3 regions of the Maritalea sp. genome follow, and region 3 is predicted to be linked to each of the others. Evidence: predicted binding sites of a transcription regulator. Region 3 holds the regulator's gene; each other region holds the start of a gene.
What was found. The regulator LexA, encoded in region 3, represses DNA repair genes until DNA is damaged. The targets are predictions, from matches to a motif close to TGTTCNNNNTGTGTTCNG.

Region 1: a site for LexA is predicted at 2,822-2,839, ahead of recA (recombinase RecA). Genes of this name have one in related genera too.
Region 2: a site for LexA is predicted at 3,394-3,411, ahead of uvrA (excinuclease ABC subunit UvrA). Genes of this name have one in related genera too.

What each region holds. Positions count from the first base shown of each region.
Region 1 is NZ_JBPOEU010000005.1:74,030-80,839, reverse strand. Features, by position in the region: gene alaS (alanine--tRNA ligase) at 1-1,446, opposite strand, end outside; gene recA (recombinase RecA) at 1,658-2,755, opposite strand; gene ACSHWX_RS03890 (DUF418 domain-containing protein) at 3,059-4,111, shown strand; gene cckA (cell cycle histidine kinase CckA) at 4,138-6,696, opposite strand.
Region 2 is NZ_JBPOEU010000025.1:36,580-43,389, reverse strand. Features, by position in the region: gene ACSHWX_RS14325 (DUF1127 domain-containing protein) at 1-7, opposite strand, end outside; gene ACSHWX_RS14320 (hypothetical protein) at 131-298, opposite strand; gene uvrA (excinuclease ABC subunit UvrA) at 430-3,312, opposite strand; gene ACSHWX_RS14310 (single-stranded DNA-binding protein) at 3,567-4,058, shown strand; gene ACSHWX_RS14305 (hypothetical protein) at 4,131-4,667, opposite strand; gene ACSHWX_RS14300 (efflux RND transporter permease subunit) at 4,673-6,810, opposite strand, start outside.
Region 3 is NZ_JBPOEU010000009.1:51,782-58,591, reverse strand. Features, by position in the region: gene ACSHWX_RS06980 (hypothetical protein) at 1-470, shown strand, start outside; gene ACSHWX_RS06975 (metal ABC transporter substrate-binding protein) at 599-1,495, shown strand; gene ACSHWX_RS06970 (manganese/iron ABC transporter ATP-binding protein) at 1,492-2,397, shown strand; gene ACSHWX_RS06965 (metal ABC transporter permease) at 2,390-3,250, shown strand; gene ACSHWX_RS06960 (metal ABC transporter permease) at 3,247-4,104, shown strand; gene ACSHWX_RS06955 (hypothetical protein) at 4,145-4,336, opposite strand; gene lexA (transcriptional repressor LexA) at 4,841-5,560, shown strand; gene ACSHWX_RS06945 (ComEC/Rec2 family competence protein) at 5,657-6,810, opposite strand, start outside.

The DNA.
Region 1 (6,810 bases), on a different contig from region 3:
CAACTCAGCGACCTGCGCGCCATCTTTTACAATTGCGGTGACTTCGCCTTCGGCACGTTCGTGCTCATATCCTAAAAATTCCGTGGTGCCTGCTTTGTCAGCAATTTCAAACCAAATCGTTTCGTTCGCCGCATCGCCGGAGCCGCTCCAATTGGCGCGTGCTTCTGCCTTTTGCGCTTGCATGGCCGCATCAAACCCGGCTTGGTCGACCTCAATGCCGCGTTGTCGCAATGCGTCTTGCGTCAAATCAAGCGGGAAACCATAAGTGTCGTAAAGTTTAAAGGCCGTTTGTCCCTCAAGCACATCGCCTTTAGCCAGCTCCGCGCTTTCATCTTCAAGGATAGAAAGCCCACGGCTAAGGGTTTTTAAGAAACGCTCTTCCTCTAACCGTACAGTTTCGGCGATCATCTGTTCACCCTGCACCAACTCGGGATAGGCCTGACCCATTTCACGCACCAGCGAAGGCACCACAGAGTGAATTACCGGCTTGTCAGTTCCCAACAAAGTCGCATGGCGCATCGCTCGGCGCATAATGCGGCGCAGCACGTAGCCTCGCCCTTCGTTGGAAGGCAGCACACCTTCGGCGATCAAAAATGACATGGAACGCAGATGATCAGCAATCACGCGGCGGCTTTGGTCACCTTTATCGCCAATATCAGTGTTGGTCGCATTTGCCACCGCACCAATAAGCGTTTTAAACATGTCTGTTTCATAATTGTCGTGCGTACCCTGAAGAAGCGCGGCAAAGCGTTCTAGGCCCATACCTGTATCAATGGAAGGGTTCGGCAAGTTGGTACGTTCACCACTCGCATGCTGCTCATATTGCATGAACACCAAGTTCCAGATCTCAATGAACCGGTCGCCATCTTCTTCTGCAGACCCAGGAGGACCCCCCCAAATATGGTCGCCATGATCATAAAAGATTTCTGAAGATGGCCCACATGGGCCAGTATCACCCATCGACCAAAAATTGTCAGCCGTCGCAATGCGGATAATTTTGTCGTCAGGCAGACCAGCGATCTTTTTCCAAAGGTCAAATGCCTCATCATCGTCGTGATAGACTGTCACCAGCAATTTATCGACAGGTAGTTGATATTCCTTGGTGATCAAGTTCCACGCCAATTCGATAGCGTTTTCCTTGAAGTAATCCCCGAATGAGAAGTTACCCATCATCTCAAAGAAAGTGTGGTGGCGCGCTGTAAAACCCACATTGTCCAAATCATTGTGCTTGCCACCAGCCCTCACGCACTTTTGAGCTGAGGTTGCTGTCGTGTAGGGGCGTTTTTCAAGACCGGTAAATACGTTTTTGAATGGCACCATACCCGAATTGGTAAACATCAGGGTCGGGTCATTCTGTGGCACCAAGGGTCCAGACGCAACTTCTGCGTGTCCATTTTGCTTGAAATAGTCGATGAACTTCGAGCGGATTTGGTTGACGCTACTCATAATGCCTGCCGGATGGTTGAGCGCCTCAAAACAGTTGAGGCTGTTGACGTTTTTGCCGTTTTACATGGCGCAATCCCCCATGTCTAGCTTGTCAAAGAAACGACATCAACAACAACAAACAAAAGCGCCGACCAAGGGCCGACGCTTTGCGTGAGGAATATTCTAAACAGGCGCAAAGTTGTATATAAAATGACAACTTAGTGCGTGTGTTTTACTTCTTGTCCACGTCAATCAGTGTTGGATCATCATCACTTTCAACGCTGAGCACTGGCTCCACCATATTGTCTGTCGAAAGCCCGGCGCTTTCGCGCACGCCTGCTTCTATTTCGAATGCGAGATGCGGGTTATCCTTTAGGAACTGCCGCGAGTTCTCCCGGCCCTGCCCCAAACGCTCACTATTATATGAGAACCAAGAGCCAGATTTCTCAACAATCCCGGCCTTCACACCCAAATCGAGCAACTCACCAGTTTTGGAAATGCCTTCGCCATACATGATGTCGAATTCGACTTGGCGGAAAGGCGGCGCGAGTTTGTTTTTCACAACCTTCACACGCGTCTGGTTACCAACAACTTCGTCACGATCTTTAATCGCACCAATGCGGCGGATGTCCAAACGAACTGAAGCATAAAATTTAAGCGCATTACCACCAGATGTCGTTTCAGGAGAACCGAACATCACACCGATTTTCATCCGGATTTGGTTGATGAACAGAACCATGGTTTTTGAGCGAGAAATAGACCCTGTCAATTTACGCATAGCTTGGCTCATCAAACGAGCTTGCAAGCCCGGAAGTGAATCACCCATTTCGCCTTCAAGTTCTGCTTTAGGCGTAAGCGCTGCAACAGAATCGATAACCAAAAGATCAATCGCACCAGACCGCACCAATGTGTCGGTAATTTCTAATGCCTGTTCACCGGTATCTGGCTGCGATATCAGTAATTCATCGATATTGACGCCAAGTTTGCGCGCATAAATCGGGTCAAGCGCATGTTCAGCATCAACGAAGGCACAAATGCCCCCGGCTTTTTGTGCTTCTGCAATAGCGTGAAGCGCCAAAGTGGTTTTACCTGAGCTTTCAGGGCCAAAAACCTCAACAATACGACCACGCGGCAAACCGCCAATGCCCAATGCAATATCGAGCCCCAAGGAGCCAGTCGGCACGGATTCAACTTCAATGGCTGAGTTCTCACCCAGCTTCATGATTGAACCCTTACCAAAATTCCGCTCGATCTGCGATAGTGCAGCTTCCAGCGCTTTGTTCTTATCCATAGAACCCCCCTCGACAACACGAAGTTGAGAATTAGCCATTACCTTCTCCTTATTCCAAAACCAACGTCGTCATGCAATGCGTCGGGACAATCTATTTCATTATTTTGTACTATATTTGTTCTCATATATCGAAAGAAATGTCAAGAGGCATAACTCATTGATATAGAATAACATATTTCCATTCATTCTATCTTTGTTCTTAGTTCTGGCAAGTTACTGGCTGAACATATGCGACTCGTCGCGAATGAAATCCATGAAGCAAACCCACTATTTGGCTTGAAACAACTAGAATCACCCTTATATGAGAACGATCATTCTAATAATTTATGGCGCAGGAACAGTATGAAAACTGAACGACTAAACGGATTAGGTTTGGCCAGATTTTTGGCCTTTGCGGGCATGGCAATCGTGAATTTCAAGGTCGTTATGCAAACGCCTGAGATCATATATTCTGGATTTTTGACTGAAGCGCTCATTTTGTTGGAGGGAAAAGCGGCGGCCGTTTTTGTTGTTTTAGCAGGTGTAGGCATCACACTTGCAGCGCGTAATTCAGCACAGCCCAGTTTTCAAATCACGATGCTAAAACGAGCGGTCTTTTTGCTGGCTATCGGCCTGATCAACTTGTCTATCTTTGATGCAGACATCATTCACTATTACGCATTTTATTTTGCACTCGGCATTTGGCTTTTGCCGCTTGGCACAATGTCGCTATTGGGCGTCACAGTTCTCATTATTCTGGCATTCCCTGCACTCAATCTCTTCCTCAACTATGACGTGGGATGGAACTGGAAAGACCTGAGCTATTCCGGGCTTTGGACATGGGAAGGTTTCATACGCAACCTTTTCTTCAATGGCTGGCATCCGATTGTCCCTTGGTTGGGTTTCTTCAGCTTCGGTGTGTTCCTAGCAAAAATTGATTTGTCGCTGCGCATTAACGCCATCCGTCTGACCGTCACGGGCATCATGTTTTTGGCGATAATCCCGATGATCAGCGTGCAGACCATATCCGTACTAACGCCAATTCTTGGTTCTGACCTGTCGCAAATGTTCGCGACAAGCCCCATTCCGCCCGGCCCGTTTTATATGTTGAATGGCATTGGTGCGGCGATGTTTGTGATCGGTGTTTGTCTATTGGTGCCCGAAGTTGCGTATAAAAATCCGCTCATGCGCACACTAAGCCAAACCGGACAGCAAACCCTCACGCTGTATTTTGCTCACATTTTGATCGGGATGAGCATCTTAGAAACGTTCAAGCTTACGGGCACCTCAAATCACGTGATGGCGCTCTGGTTTGCTCTTGAGTTTGTCGGACTGTCCGTGCTGTTCGTCTACTTTTGGCGCAAACGGTTTAAACGCGGCCCGTTGGAAGAATTGATGCGGCGCACGACGGGATAAGTAAAAACCAACAACTGTGGTGGCGGCTACTCGCCGGCACCACTCAATACGGTTTTTACTTTTTGCGCCAATTGTTTCAGCGAAAATGGCTTGGCTAGGAAATCAACGCTGCTATCGTCTTCAAGCCCCTTGCGAATGTTCTCTTCGGCATAACCGGAAACAAAAATCACCTTAATCTCAGGGTACCGCTCGCGCATATGGGTTAGTAATGTTGGGCCGTCCATTTCCGGCATCACCACGTCAGAAATCAACAATTCAACTTCGCCATCTATCTCTTCAAGCACCTCAAGGGCTTCGACACCACTATCCGCTTCATGCACCACATATCCCGCAGACGCCAACGCCCTAGAGGCAAATGCGCGGACGCTGTCCTCATCTTCAACGATAAGAATACGTTCTTTGCCCGTAAGGTCACGCACCACCTTAGGTTTAGCGGTCGGTTCATGCTCCACCACAGGTTCGGGTTTTTGCATATAACGCGGTAGGAATATTTTGAACGTCGTACCCATACCAACTTCGGTGTCGGCATAAATAAAGCCACCCGTTTGCTTCACAATTCCATAAACGGTGGAAAGACCTAGGCCGGTGCCTTTACCGATGTCTTTTGTGGTGAAAAACGGCTCAAAAATCTTTTCCAGCACTTCTTGTGGAATACCGGTTCCCGTATCGGCGACCTCGACCAACACATAGTCAGCCGCTGGCATACCCCGATAATCAAAGGTCGCGGCTTCTGCTTCTTCAACATTGCGCGTACGAATTTTAACGTCGCCACCTTCCGGCATCGCATCTCGGGCATTGACCACCAGGTTGATCACCACCTGTTCGAGCTGGATATGATCCGCCCGTACCGGCCAAATATGGGGCGCATGGTCAACTGAGAGGTTGATGCTATCGCCAATCAAACGTTTGAACAGCACCGTAAGATCATCAACCAAAAGCGATACTTCCAGCACTTCCAATCGCAATGTTTGGCGACGGGAAAACGCCAACAATTGACGCACTAAACCAGCTGCGCGATTTGCGTTTTGCTTGATTTCCATCGTGTCTTTAAACGAAGGATCATTTGGTCGTAAATTAAGCAGCAACAGATCGGAAAACCCGATCACCGCTGTTAGAATGTTGTTCAGATCGTGCGCAATACCGCCAGCAAGTTGGCCCACAGCCTGCATTTTCTGGCTCTGCGCAAATTGCTGCTCCAGCACCCGTTGCTCAGTAGTATCCAGCGCATAAACAATCACACGTTCATCACTGTCATCGCCATCCGCAATGCCGGTGACGTAAAGCCGCACGCTGCGATCTTCGTTGGCGGATAGGATCGTATCAACCGGCTCAATCAGCGCCTGATTAGATTTCGCAGCTTCCAGCGCCACAGAAAACTTAGCCTGTGTTTCAGGGCTCAATAAGGCTGTTAGAGGCAAACCCTCCGTAACTTTTTCGCCATGCTCATTGCCGAACGTGCGCATAAAGGGCGCGTTGGTGCGCACCACTTTTCCGTCACCATCAAGCCCAGCAATGGCGAATGGCGTATCGTTGAAGAATCTTGAAAACCGGACCTCAGCATTACGAAGCTCTTCAGATGCATCAACACCGGGTGACCGGTCGAGCACCAACGTTCGCGTTTCGCCCAAATCCCCTTCGGCAAGCCTTGCCGCACGGTGCAGCAATCGCACAGGCAAGTTGGTGCCATCACGTTTAACCAAATCAATATCAATGATTTCAGTTTTGATCTGCCCGTCACTTCGCCCCCCGAGCAGAAGCCCAGATCCATCGCCGCGAACAATTTCTGACAGACTTAGGGCGCCGACATCAAATTCGGCCAAATCATAGCCCAGCCAATTCGCTAATGTGGCATTGAGATATTGTAGTTTTCCGCGCCCATCAGTTGAAAAGAAACCAGCCGGTGCATGATCAAGATAATCGATCGCTTTTTGCAGCTCCAAAAAGATGCTTTCTTGCCGTTCTCTGTCGCGGGAAATGTCTTCAACTGACCATAAAACCAGTTTCTTGCCGTTCGTTCCGTCAACTTCAGGCAAACCATGCACAGACACGCGATACCAAACAGGGCCGTTCTTTGCCTCACCGATTGTCGGTCCATCAGTTAGCCGGATATCTTCAACCGCGCGACGGCCATCCTGTGCAGCGCGCGACAATCGATAGATCGCTTCGCTCGCTTCCGCAGCACTTGCGAAAAGCCGAGGCACGCTCACAACAGAATTCCGATCAAGGCCTGAAATCAGCTCGCCATAAGCGGCGTTCGCATAGATAATTCGGCCCTCACGGTCGGCAACAACCGCGCCATATTCCAAACTATCGACAATCGCACTTTGTAGCGCAGGTCCGTCATTTGTCTGCGAGAGTTTAAACAGTCCCGCCGCCAAACCGAACAAACAGAACACGCCAATTACCGCAAGAATGCCCAAAACCAATAAAAGCGTATCAGACGAAATCTGACTGCCATAAACCGAGTAGGTCACCGCAAGTCCGACAAAGAGAGCGGACAGCAAAATGACGCGTAAAACACCAGTCCCTCCAAGCCGTGCGCTTGTTGTAGGTTGTGGATAACTATCTTGTGTCAGCGGTGTCATGGACATTGACCTGCCCCTATTTGTTTTGCACTTCAACTTCGTGCTCATCTACGCCAGAATCGCGGTTTAGTTTTGTTCAAATAACATCATCAAACCAGCCCGATTCAAGCGACC
Region 2 (6,810 bases), on a different contig from region 3:
AAGCCATAATCAATCTCCTGTCGAATACGTTGGTTGATGTTTGATGACCCTGATATAGGGCGCGAGCAGCCTTTTGAGTAGTGACTATTATCGCGCATCACCCATGCAAAAAGCGCAGAGCTTGTATATGTTAGCGTTTGCGCCCGATCTGAGCGTTGTCTTGCGTGTGCGGCAGTCGAAACTCGCGCGCATAAATGCCAAGCGATCCAGCATCATCGTGAATGTTCGGATCGATTTCGCGCAAATGCTGGCGAATGTTCAAAAGGTCGAAAAATGAGTTAAGCGGTTTCTTGGGCATTATCGGCTCCATTCGAATGGTCTGAAGCAAGCTTAGGGTACGATGGAACGCTCGACCAATGACAAGACGGCATGACAGCTATGCGTGACCAACATTGGTCACGCATTAAAGCTATTTGAATCCGATTTTTACTACTCGGCTGCGGCTTGTTGACCGGGGCGTCGTTCAAGGAGATCCTTCAAGAACTTACCGGTGTGAGACCTTGGTGCCTTCATGATTTCTTCCGGCGGTCCTTCAGCAACGATTTCACCGCCGCCATCGCCACCTTCGGGGCCTAAATCGATAATCCAGTCGGCGGTCTTAATCACTTCCAAATTATGCTCAATCACAATAACTGTATTGCCTTGATCAACAAGCTCATGAAGCACTTCTAGAAGTTTTGCAACGTCGTGAAAATGAAGCCCGGTCGTCGGCTCATCAAGGACATAAAGCGTGCGCCCAGTGGCCCGCTTTGACAATTCCTTGGACAGCTTCACCCGTTGAGCTTCGCCACCGGACAAGGTTGTCGCCGGTTGACCAACTTTTACATATCCCAGCCCAACGCGTTGCAAGGTCTTCATCTTGTCGCGAATTGAGGGGACCGCAGAAAAGAACACCACCGCTTCGTCTACAGTCATATTAAGAACGTCAGAAATTGACTTTTCCTTGAACATAACTTCGAGCGTTTCGCGGTTGTAGCGTTTGCCCTTACACGTTTCGCAGGTCACATAAACATCTGGCAAAAAGTGCATTTCAATCTTGTTGACGCCATCGCCTTGGCAAGCCTCGCAACGCCCGCCTTTTACGTTGAACGAAAAACGGCCAGGCATATAGCCACGGGCTTTGGATTCAGGCAGTCCAGCAAACCACTCGCGAATGGGAGTAAATGCACCGGTATATGTGGCTGGGTTAGAACGTGGCGTGCGTCCAATCGGGCTCTGGTCAATATCGATCACTTTGTCCAAAAACTCTAAGCCTAATAGCTGGTCGTGCGGTGCGGGGGTGACACGAGCACCATTTAGCTTACGCGCAATTGCCGTATACATTGTATCCAGCAACAAAGTTGATTTGCCGCCACCAGAAACGCCAGTAACCGCAACGAATGTGCCCAGTGGAATATCCACCGAAACGTTTTTGAGGTTGTTGCCAGTCGCCCCGGTAATGCTGATGCGGCGCGTATCGGACAAAGGCCGACGTTCAGCTGGAATTTTGACACCCAACTCGCCGGATAAATACTTTCCGGTGAGGCTGTTCTTATTGTTGATGACGTCTTCTGGTTTGCCTTGCGCAACAATTTCACCGCCATTGATGCCAGCACCAGGGCCAATATCAACCACATAATCCGCCGTTAAAATGGCATCTTCGTCATGTTCAACCACAATGACGGTGTTGCCCAAATCACGGAGCCGGCGAAGGGTTTCTAGCAATCTTGCATTGTCGCGTTGGTGAAGACCAATTGATGGCTCATCAAGAACATAAAGTACACCCGTTAGCCCCGAACCGATCTGGGAGGCCAATCGAATACGCTGACTTTCACCACCGGAAAGGGTTCCCGAATTGCGGGACAATGAAAGATAATCAAGACCGACATCGACCAAGAAATTCAAACGGTCGCGAATTTCCTTCATGATCCGCTCGCCAATTTCCAACTGTGTTGGATTTAAACGTGCGCCCAGATCCTCAAACCACTCATAGGCTTCGCGGATCGATTTTTCAGACACATGCCCAATATGCAATCCGTCAATTTTGACGGCCAATGCTTCTGGTTTAAGGCGATTACCGTCACAAACCTCGCATGGTGCCTTAGACATGTATTTTTCAATCTCTTCGCGCATGCCAGCGGATTCGGTTTCCCGGTAGCGCCGTTCAAGATTGCCAATAACACCTTCAAATGCTTTTTCTGTTTTGTAGGAGCGAAGTCCATCCTCATAGACAAAGAGGATTTTTTTACCCTTGGTGCCGTGAAGTACAGCATCTTGAACTTCTTCTGATAGCTCAGACCACGGGATATCCAGCGACCCACCATATGCCTTTGTTACAGCGTCTAACGTTTGGATGTAGTAGGGCGCTGAGGTTTTGGACCATGGATAAATCGCGCCGCCTTTAAGGCTTTTAGATGTATCAGGCACCACCAAATCGGCGGACATTTTCGATTCTGTCCCCAGCCCGGCGCAGGTTGGGCAAGCGCCAAAGGGATTGTTGAACGAGAAAAGGCGGGGCTCGATTTCTTCAATCGTAAAACCGGAAACTGGGCATGCGAATTTTTCTGAAAAAACCAGCCGTTCGTTTTCGCCTTCGCTGGCCACCAACTCTGCAATCGCTAAACCTTCGGCCAATTGCAATGCGGTTTCAAAACTCTCGGCCAAGCGAGATTGCAAGTCCGGTCCAACGACCAATCGGTCAACAACAACTTCGATATCGTGTTTGAATTTTTTGTCCAACGTAGGTGCGTCGGCAATCTCATAGAATTCGCCATCGATTTTAACGCGCTGAAAACCGCGTTTCATCAATCCGGCGAGTTCTTTCTTGTATTCACCTTTACGACCACGAACGATTGGGGCGAGCAAATAAAGCCGCGTACCTTCTTCAAGCGCCAAAACTTTATCAACCATCTGGCTGACAGTTTGGCTTTCAATCGGCAGACCAGTTGCAGGCGAGTAAGGAATGCCAACCCGGGCAAACATCAGGCGCAAATAGTCGTAAATCTCGGTGACAGTGCCAACTGTAGAGCGTGGATTGCGAGATGTCGTTTTTTGTTCAATCGAAATGGCAGGTGATAGACCGTCTATCTGCTCAACATCCGGCTTTTGCATCATCTCCAAAAATTGACGCGCATAAGCCGAGAGACTTTCAACGTATCGACGCTGACCTTCGGCATAAATTGTATCAAATGCGAGTGAGGATTTCCCGGAGCCAGATAGACCTGTCATCACGATCAACTTATCGCGGGGCAGGGTGATGTCTACAGACTTCAAATTATGTTCTTTTGCCCCGCGAATAACGATATCGCGATTTAGGGACGAGGAATTCGACATATTGGTAATTTCGCCTCGATAGAATTTTCAAATTCAATTGTGAACGCAACTATTGCAATGTTGACTCACACTCTGTTTCATAAGAACATAAATAGAACATGGATGCTTGCGTCAAGTGGCTTGTGGATGACCGCCAATCAATTCTTCAAGATTGGACGATCATGTGTACATAAGAAACTACGTACAAAGCAATGCAGTAGACTTATTTGTATTAAAATTAGTTGGCTGTAGTCGGCAGTGAAGGGAACGATGCGATGGCAGGAAGCGTAAATAAAGTAATTATAGTCGGCAATCTGGGTGCAGATCCAGAGGTTCGCAACACGCAAGATGGACGTCCAATCGTGAATTTACGTATTGCGACTTCAGAGAGCTGGCGCGACAAAAGTAGTGGCGAACGGCGTGAAAAGACTGAGTGGCATCGCGTAGTGATCTTCTCTGAAGGTCTATGCCGTGTTGCGGAGCAGTATCTCAAAAAGGGTTCTACCGTCTATATCGAAGGTCAGTTGCAAACGCGCAAATGGCAAGATCAGGATGGAAACGACCGCTATTCAACGGAAATTGTTCTGCAAGGGTTTAACTCGACGCTGACGATGCTTGGCGGCCGTAGTGATAACAATGACGGCGCCAGCAACTATGGCGGCGGCGGCGGTTCGCGCTCGAATGATGCAGGTGGCGGTGGAAACCGACCTCAGGCCAGTGCTCCAGCATTTGATGGCGGCGGCATGGACGACGACATCCCGTTCTAAAGCCAGACGATTATTAGATATAAAAAAGCCGCCCAAGACTGAGGCGGCTTTTTTATGAGGTGTTTTGCTTGATTAGTTCTTTTTGAACGGGATCTTCGCGACGGATTTTCCACCGCTCTCTTTGTGTAAAATATCAAACCGGACGTTGATTTTACCATTATTCAATTTCAAGGAAACCGCGATATCAAAAGCAGCGTCTGATTCTGACTTCACATTTTTGAGCGCGAACGAGAGATTTTTGCCGGACCGACGACCTACTGCAACACCTTTAAAGCTGGTGTTTGAGGACATTACGGCCTCAAAATGTCGCTTTGCTTCAACAAAAGCAACCGTTCCGCGCATGGAAAGCGTAGAGCCTGCGAGGGAGCAACGTCCGTCCAAGCCGATTTTGCCCGCGCCTGAATCTGAAAATGACATCTTGCACAAAACAGTTTCATCTTCGCCCGTCGAAGCAAGTGTAGCTTGTCCGCGACCTCGCCAATCCCCAACATAGGACTGCAACAATTCAACATCTGCCTTCGCGGCGTGCGCCGGCATGGTCGTGCCAACCATGGATGTCACAGCGATCAATCCCACGCCAACCATCGCGGCAAATTTTGATATCTTCATCAAGGTCATCCTTTGAAATTTTTCATAAATCGCCCCCCGGCGATTAGCAACGCTGGCAAAACGATCAAATCGCCGAGCAATGCAAGAACCAAAGTGAGCACACAAAGCGCCCCAAATAGGGCAACTTGAGGCAACACAGAGAATATTATTACGGTTGTTCCCACACAAAGGATCAATGTTGTGGCAATTAATGCCGGTCCAACCCGCTCCAATGTGCGTTTCACCGCCGTATTGTGATCCAACCCCTGCTGCCTTGCGCGCACATAATGATTCATGAAGTGAATCGTATCATCTACTGCAATGCCAAATGCTATGGTCAAAGAAATCACAGTGGTAAGTTGTAACCCAGCACCTGATACCCAAAGGTAAAGCTCGGTGCCTAAAATGGGCGCAAAATTGGGAATAATGCAAATAAGCGCAATTCGCCAAGACCTGAAGGCGATCCCGATAATGAAAATCGAAAAGATCACCGCCAAAGACAGCCCATCTTGCAAGCGCTTGATCATGTTGACGCTCTCATATGCAGAAAGTACTCGAAAGCCGGTAATCTGAGCATCAGTGATGCCCGCTGCGTTAAGCTCTTCAGACGTCCTTTCAACCAGTTCACGAACGTCTTTAGACGACAGGTTTGTCGGCACAAAAGACGTTGACATGGCCGTATCGCCGCTATCGGTTATGAACCTGCGTTTCATGAACGGACCGACTGCGTCAAAAATTTGCTGACGGGTAAATCCAGACTCGTTGTAATGGGTGAAGCTGGCGGCTGAAATTACTTTGCCGGTACCAAACACACTTTGCATGACATCGTGAACGGTTTCCATACGCTTGAAGTCTTCGTCAGAAACATTTGGATCAGCGTCATACAATGGAAATGTAATATAGAGCGGAGCGACGCCGCCAACTCCCGCATCAATTGTTGCAGAGGTGGCCATCGCCTCAGATCCTTTGGGCAAGAATTGCTGAAAGGAAAAGTTCGGCTTCAGTTGGGTATGTGGGTAGAGCATCGCCAGAAAGCCGATTATCGAAACGACTGCGATTACCTTGCCAAATTTTTGTGTAAGGTTGGTCAGGGGCGGAATGACCGCCGTTAAAGCCACGCTGGGCGCTTGTTTGGGCCGATAGCCGAGCTTGATCGCGGTTCGTAACGCCAATGGCAAAAAAGTAACCAACGCTAGGAAGGCCAGTGGAATGGCGAGCGCGCCAGTAATGGCAAACTCAAATACGCCTTGGCTCGGTGTGATCGCCAGCGATAGAAATGCAATTACGGTTGTAATCGAGGTTAGCGCACATGCAGGGCTGACGCGCAAAATCGTTTCGCGAATGGCCTCTTCATGTTCCATACCCTCGCGCGATAGCCTGAGCCAGTGAAAGCAAAAGAACATGCTTTCCGCGAAAGCGATCACCAATACTAGGGCCGTTAAAATGTTGGTGAGGAACGTAAACGAGCCAAACAGCATGGTGACGGTGCCCACAACCCAAACAACAGATATAAAAGGAGTGAGGGTGGCAAGGACAGCGCCCCAAAATGTTCTAAATGCCAAAAAGGCGGTCAAGAACCCAAGTATTATCCCGGACAGCGTAAACTTTATTTGGTCTGATCGGCTGGCATTTAGCAATTCAGCTTTCCACAAAGGTGGACCGGTGAGTTCGATTGTAAATCGCTCGTCCTTATAAAAAGACATGAGTTCACGCAATTCACTGATCATTGTAGCTTCGCCGCGAGCCTTCAATATCTCTGAATCGGGGAACATCAGCATGACAAGCCCGTTCATGTTCTCCATGATGAGATTGCGCATCATCGGATCGTTTTGACGAAGATCAGCCAATGCCGCCGCGACTTCCTCATTGGAACTCATGTTTTCCGGAACTGCGGGTCGGGTTAGTCCGTCTGTGGCGGTTGGTTTGCGCAGCGAAAATGGCGAGAGCGTGCCACGGGCAAAGCTATTCAGCTCTAATTCGAGTGCAAATTCACGTAACGTTTCGATCACCGCTGGATCGGTCAGTTGATCAGATGTTACCAACAGATAGGCGTCATTTTCAAACGTGCCAAACTTGTTGCCCACTTCAACATAGGTGTCGTAATGGACCCCTGAGTTGCGGTAGAGGCGCAATAGATCGCCATCAATCGACACTTTGGGTACTT
Region 3 (6,810 bases):
TTGTTGAGACCTATTTATCTGGACGGGAGTTTACGGTCGCTGTGCTAGACGATCCTTCGAACAGCCTGCGTTTAATATCGCCCGTTGAAATTATCGTGCCCGTCAACATAAGGGGTGATCGGATATTAGGCTGTTTGGAGAAATCCAGAAACAATGAACAACTTGGCCAACTCTTCGAGCCGGAACTGTCATTGATCAAGAGATTTGTTGATCAAATTTTTACGGCACTAAAAGTGCAAGATTTTGGCCGCATCGATATCAAAATGGATGATAACGACGTACCCTATTTCATGGAAGCAAATCTAGTCCCCGGCATGACCCCGGTATCTAGCTATTTCCCGAGAGCATGTTTTGAAAACTACGGCATGAGTTACAAAGATGTCGTTCTTAAAATTGTCTCACTTGCCCTCGTTCGCGCTGAAATGCCGGCAGAATTGCCACCAACCGATTTGGTTCCTATTGCTGCTTGAGATTCGGTCTTGGATGGGTTTGAACGCTTGGAATTCATATTTGCAAATCATTCGCAATAGCTGTTGCAAACGATTTGCAGTTGCACTAGCGTAATCTCAACAAACAAATTGAGTTGATAGGTAAATAGATGTCTTTAACGAAGTCTTTTGTCGCGCTGGGTGCTCTTCTTGCTGGATTGGCCATCAGCACAGCAACGCCGGCACTTGCCAAGTTCAAGGCCGTCACCACCTTTACCATCATCGCGGATATGGCGCGGAATGTGGCTGGTGATGTGGCTATTGTTGAATCTGTTACAAAACCTGGCGCGGAAATTCATAATTATCAACCGACGCCACGCGACATAATTCGCGCGCAAGATGCCGATCTGATTTTATGGAATGGTTTGGGATTGGAATTGTGGTTTGAAAAGTTTTTCAACAATCTCCGCGATGTGCCAAGCGTCACTTTAAGTGACGGCGTTGTTCCGATGGGCATTTCCAATGGCCCCTATTCCGGCAAACCAAATCCACATGCATGGATGTCGGCAAGTGATGCGATGATCTATGTCGATAATATTGCAAAGGCATTTGCAACGCATGACCCTGAAAATGCACAAACTTATCTTGCAAACGCTGAGCGTTACAAAACTGAAATTACGGCCACAGTAGACCCTATTCGAGCGGCAATTTCACAAATTCCAGAAGACCAGCGTTGGTTGGTGACGAGCGAAGGGGCATTTAGTTATTTGGCCAGAGATTTCGGCCTTAAAGAATTGTATCTTTGGCCAATCAACGCAGATCAGCAAGGCACACCGCAGCAAGTACGAAATGTGATTGACCAAATTCGTTCCAACAACATCAAAGCGATATTTAGCGAAAGCACCATTTCATCTTCACCGGCGGAACAGGTTGCCCGCGAAACTGATGCTCAATATGCTGGTATTTTGTATGTGGACTCGTTGACTGATGAGAACGGGGCCGTGCCGACATTCCTTGATTTATTGCGGGTTACATCTCAAACCATTGCCGATGGGCTGTCACAATGAACGATTTGCATGACACTATAGTTGAGAATAACTCCCAACAGGGCATCAATGTGTCCAATGTTACCGTGACGTATCGCAATGGGCACACCGCCTTGCGCGACGCTACGTTTCAGTTGCCAAGAGGCACGATAGCAGCGCTGGTGGGCATTAATGGCAGTGGTAAATCCACCTTATTCAAATCCATTATGGGCTTTGCGCCAATTTCCACTGGCGACGTACAAATTTTAGGACGCTCCGTCCGCGACGTTTTAAAAGAAAATCTGGTTGCCTATGTGCCCCAAACCGAAGATGTCGATTGGAACTTCCCAGTTTTGGTCGAAGACGTGGTGATGATGGGGCGTTATGGACATATGGGCTTTTTGCGCCGCCCGAAAAAGCACGACCATGAAATGGTCAATCAGGCATTGGCCCGTGTGAACATGGAAGAGTTTCGGCATCGGCAAATTGGCGAACTTTCCGGCGGACAGAAGAAGCGCGTTTTTCTTGCCCGCGCTTTGGCACAAGAAGGCGAAGTCATTCTATTGGACGAACCGTTCACTGGGGTTGATGTCAAAACCGAAGACACCATTATTGCGCTATTACGGGCGTTGCGCGACGAAGGCAAAGTCATCCTCGTATCCACCCATAATTTGGGATCAGTGCCCGAGTTCTGCGACCGCACCATTTTGGTAAAAGGTACTGTCCTTGCTTATGGCAAAACAGCAGATGTCTTCACCCAAGATAATCTGGAAAAAGCATTTGGCGGCGTACTGCGTCATTTCGTGTTTGGTGGCACCGATTTGCACGACGATGAAGATGCAAGGCAAATCGCTGTCATCACCGACGACGAACGCCCTCTCGTGATGTATGGCGAGCAGAACAAGATGAAACATCGACGTTCGAAGAGCCGAAAAGATGATTGATCTGCTGCTCGAACCCCTCACCTATAGCTATATGCGCAACGCCATTTGGGTTAGCGCGCTGGTGGGCGCCGTATGCGCGTTTCTGTCTGCTTATTTGATGCTCAAAGGGTGGTCGCTGATCGGCGACGCGCTCTCCCATTCAATTGTTCCCGGTGTTGCTGGAGCCTACATGCTCGGCCTGCCATTTTCCGTTGGGGCGTTCTTTTCTGGTGCTTTGGCCTCTGGGGCGATGTTGTTTCTCAACCAACGCACCAAGTTGCGAGAAGATGCGATTATCGGCCTTATCTTTACATCGTTCTTTGGGCTGGGATTATTTATGGTGTCGATATTTCCCACATCGGTGAATATTCAAACCATCGTGCTAGGCAATATTCTTGCTGTCACGCCTTCAGATATGGTGCAATTGGTCATCATCTCAGTGATTTCACTCTCCATTTTATTGTTGAAATGGAAAGACTTAATGGTGACATTTTTTGACGAGGAACATGCACGCTCCATCGGCATCAACCCCACTGCTTTGAAAATCTTGTTTTTCACGCTTTTGAGCGCCTGCACGGTCGCTGCGTTGCAAACTGTTGGGGCGTTTCTCGTTATCGCAATGGTCGTCACACCCGGCGCAACAGCCTATCTTTTAACGGATAGATTCCCCCGCTTGATCGCCGTTAGCGTCTTTATCGGCACCATGAGTGCCTTGGTCGGGGCTTACATAAGTTACTTTTTAGACGGGGCAACCGGCGGCATTATTGTTGTGCTGCAAACGCTCGCGTTTCTAACGGCATTTGTATTTGCGCCAAAGCACGGCATTCTTGCCCAACGCAAACGCCGAATGGCACAGCCGGAGGCAAGCCAATGAGCGAATTCTTCGAACTGGCATTAATGCCGTTCCAATTTGAATTCATGCGCAATGCGTTCATCATCTCGATTTTGGTGTCTATTCCCGCCGCGCTTTTATCTTGCTTTTTGGTGCTAAAGGGTTGGTCCTTGATGGGCGATGCCATTTCACATGCAGTTCTTCCGGGCATAGTACTTGCCTATATTTTAAACATCCCGCTTGCGATTGGCGCGTTTGCCGCTGGCATGACCTGCGCAATTTCGACGGGCTACATAACCGAAAACGCGCGCGTTAAAGAAGATACGGTAATGGGGGTCGTGTTTTCGGGCATGTTCGGCCTTGGCATTGTGCTTTACACAAAAATTGAAACAGACATCCATCTTGATCACATCTTGTTTGGCGACATGCTTGGCATCAGCGTTTATGACCTGTTTGAAACAGGTATTATCTCCGCGCTCATCGCCATTTTGATCGCGTTCAGATGGCGAGATTTGTTGCTATACATATTCGACCCTCAACATGCTAGTGCCATCGGACTGCCGGTTAAATGGCTGCACTACGGCCTTTTAGCGATTATTTCACTCAGCGTTGTGGCCGCGCTTAAAGCGGTCGGCATCATCCTCGCCATTGCACTTTTGGTCGCACCGGGGGCTATTGCTTATCTCATCACCCGTCGAATTGAGCAGATGTTAATTTGGGCATTATGCATATGTGTGGGGTCTGCTTTTACCGGGGTTTATCTTGCTTTTTTCATCGACAGCGCACCTGCCCCAACCATTGTTCTCGTCATGACGGTGCTTTTTGTGATTGCGTTTTTCCTGTCGCCAAATGCCAAAAAACTATCCGGCGTAGAGACAGAAGTTTCACCTCAATAAAAAAGGGCGGTGTTGATTAGACCGCCCCTTCATACGTTGTTTATTGATGATAGTTTCGTTCATCGCTAAGCCCTATATCTTTTCTAATATGCGGGCTTAATTCACCAGCCCCCAGATAATAGGCACGTACCAATTTCCGTTTTTGACGTGCCTCAATATAGTTCAGGAAAACCTGACCAAAGCGGCCTAATCGTTCGAAATATTGCTCCGATATTGCGTGTTGTTTTTTCATGTGAATATGCTCGGCCAGAACCACAAAGCTCCGCCGCTCCTCATTTTGAATAAATTTGTACTGAAATCACCGCGCAAAACTGCGCAGGAACGAACAGCGACTGATTGTTGATCATCCACACCGTGTGCAGACAAAGAGAGTTGAAAGGTGAATCCTAAAATGCAGCAGCTAGGACGCTGGACAAAGGATCAGTTGCGCTAGTGTTAAACTGGCAAACAATTTGCCAGAAGCGTTTGAAATGTGAACATATGAAACCTCCTTGGCGTTATGGCTGGCGGGACCAACCTGTTTTAAAGACAATCGTGCAATACGCTCGCAGAAATGCAACTGCAACTAAAAACTGCGACAGTTTGGCACATGCGCTCCAATTGTTGCAATTTGAACACATAGTTAGGTCGCCCCAAAATGGATACAAATTCTGCACCACTTGCAGAACATATAAAGAACAGTTATAGTTGTTCAACATTTGTTCCGATTCTATTTCAGGCTGTAAAGGACTTCAAAATGTTGACCCGCAAGCAACATGAACTGCTTATGTTCATTCATGAGCGCATGAAGGAAAGTGGTGTACCGCCCTCATTTGATGAGATGAAGGATGCTTTGGACTTAAAGTCCAAGTCCGGTATTCACCGCTTAATTACAGCTTTGGAGGAACGGGGCTTTATTCGTCGCCTGCCCAACAGGGCGCGAGCGATGGAAGTCATTCGTTTGCCAGACAGTATGAACCCGTCTCTTGGTGGTAAGAAGTCCAAGTTCGAACCCAGTGTCATTCAAGGTGATCTTGGCCGCGCCAGAGAACCTGTTTCCGCCTCCACAATTGCGCAGGATGAAAACCCCAACGCGCCTGTTACGATCCCTGTGATGGGACGAATTGCGGCCGGTGTTCCTATTGCAGCCATTCAAGAACAAAGTCACACCATATCGGTTCCACCTGAAATGTTGGCTGGCGGCGAGCATTATGCGCTCGAGGTTAGCGGCGACTCTATGATTGATGCAGGCATTTTTGATGGTGACACGGTACTGATCAAAAAGCAGGTTACGGCCAGCAATGGTGAAATTGTTGTCGCTTTGGTCAATGACGAGGAAGCAACATTGAAACGTTTGCGCAAAAAAGGTCAGTCCGTGGCCTTAGAAGCAGCAAACCCTGCTTATGAAACAAGAATTTTCGGCCCTGACCAAGTAGCGGTTCAAGGACGATTGGTTGGTTTATTTCGCAAGTACTGACCCCGTTGGGACCTAGTGGCCCCAACATCCCCGATTGCGAACACTTGACCCGACAGCTATGCTTTTCGCATCGGTTGCTCGGGTTTTTTTATGCACTCAAGGACGCCATGGTCGGTTTTCATCGTCTAGTGCCCACTTCACGTCAAAACCTCCGGTTTTGTTCCTAAATAATGTGGCGACGCCGAACCGGTCTAATTCTTTTTGTGTAATCACTAACGCGTTCGGGCAACTAACGGACCGCCGTTGCCTAACGATCAGGATGTCGGCATTGGGGCAATCTTCCCGTAAGCCAACGCTGTTTTTAACTGCAGAAATGACAAGTCCGTCGATCTGAGCGCTGCAGCCATGTTTGTCACAATTGCCAATCGCTTCATTGTTTAGCATATCGGCGCCAAACCGTTCAGACCAAGCCCTTGTTGTAAAACTGTTTGATTTGCGGCCGAGCTGATTGAACGACGCCCCATTATTTACAATTATCGCTTGTGTGCTGTCAGATATAACTGCAAACGGAAGTCTGGCTGGCCCGAAAGCAAACAGGCAGATTGAGAAAACAATTGGTGCGGCAAATTTGATTTTTCCATGGAAAAAGCTCAACCATCCGAGCATCACCAAACATGCAGGCAAAACCCAATTTGCCAACATTGGCGTCTGTGTGAAATCTGCACTTATGGCCGAAATATGTTTAGCAATTTGAACGATCAAATCGATGCCTGCGCCCATCAACAGCAAAAATGGTTCCTCAAGACCAAGAGGCATTAAAAGCACCGAAATCAATCCACACGGTAAAACAAAAAACCCAACAATGGGCACTGCGATCAGGTTGCCGAGCAAACCTAGCGGCGCGAATTGTTGAAAATGCACCGCAGCAATCGGGGCTGTCGCAATTCCAGCGATCAAGCTGGTTAGCGCAATCCCGCCAAACAATTTTGCCCAATAGGGAAAAACGATGGCCGACCGGCCAATGCCTGCGTAAACTGCGACCAGTCCGACCACTGCAGCAAAAGATAGCTGGAACCCAGGTTTGAAAATCTCATGCGGAAACATCAAGATGATCACAATCGCCGCAAGAGCAACGTTACGCATGGTGATGGCGCGGCGGCCCACAATGATAGCCATAAAAGCCAAAACCAACATCAAAGTAGCCCTTTGGGTCGCCAAATTTGAACCAGAAATCAAAAGATACGCAATTGCCACCCCAATCGCCACCAATGCCGCCATTGGTTTTATCCGTCGGTCATGCCGCACCAATT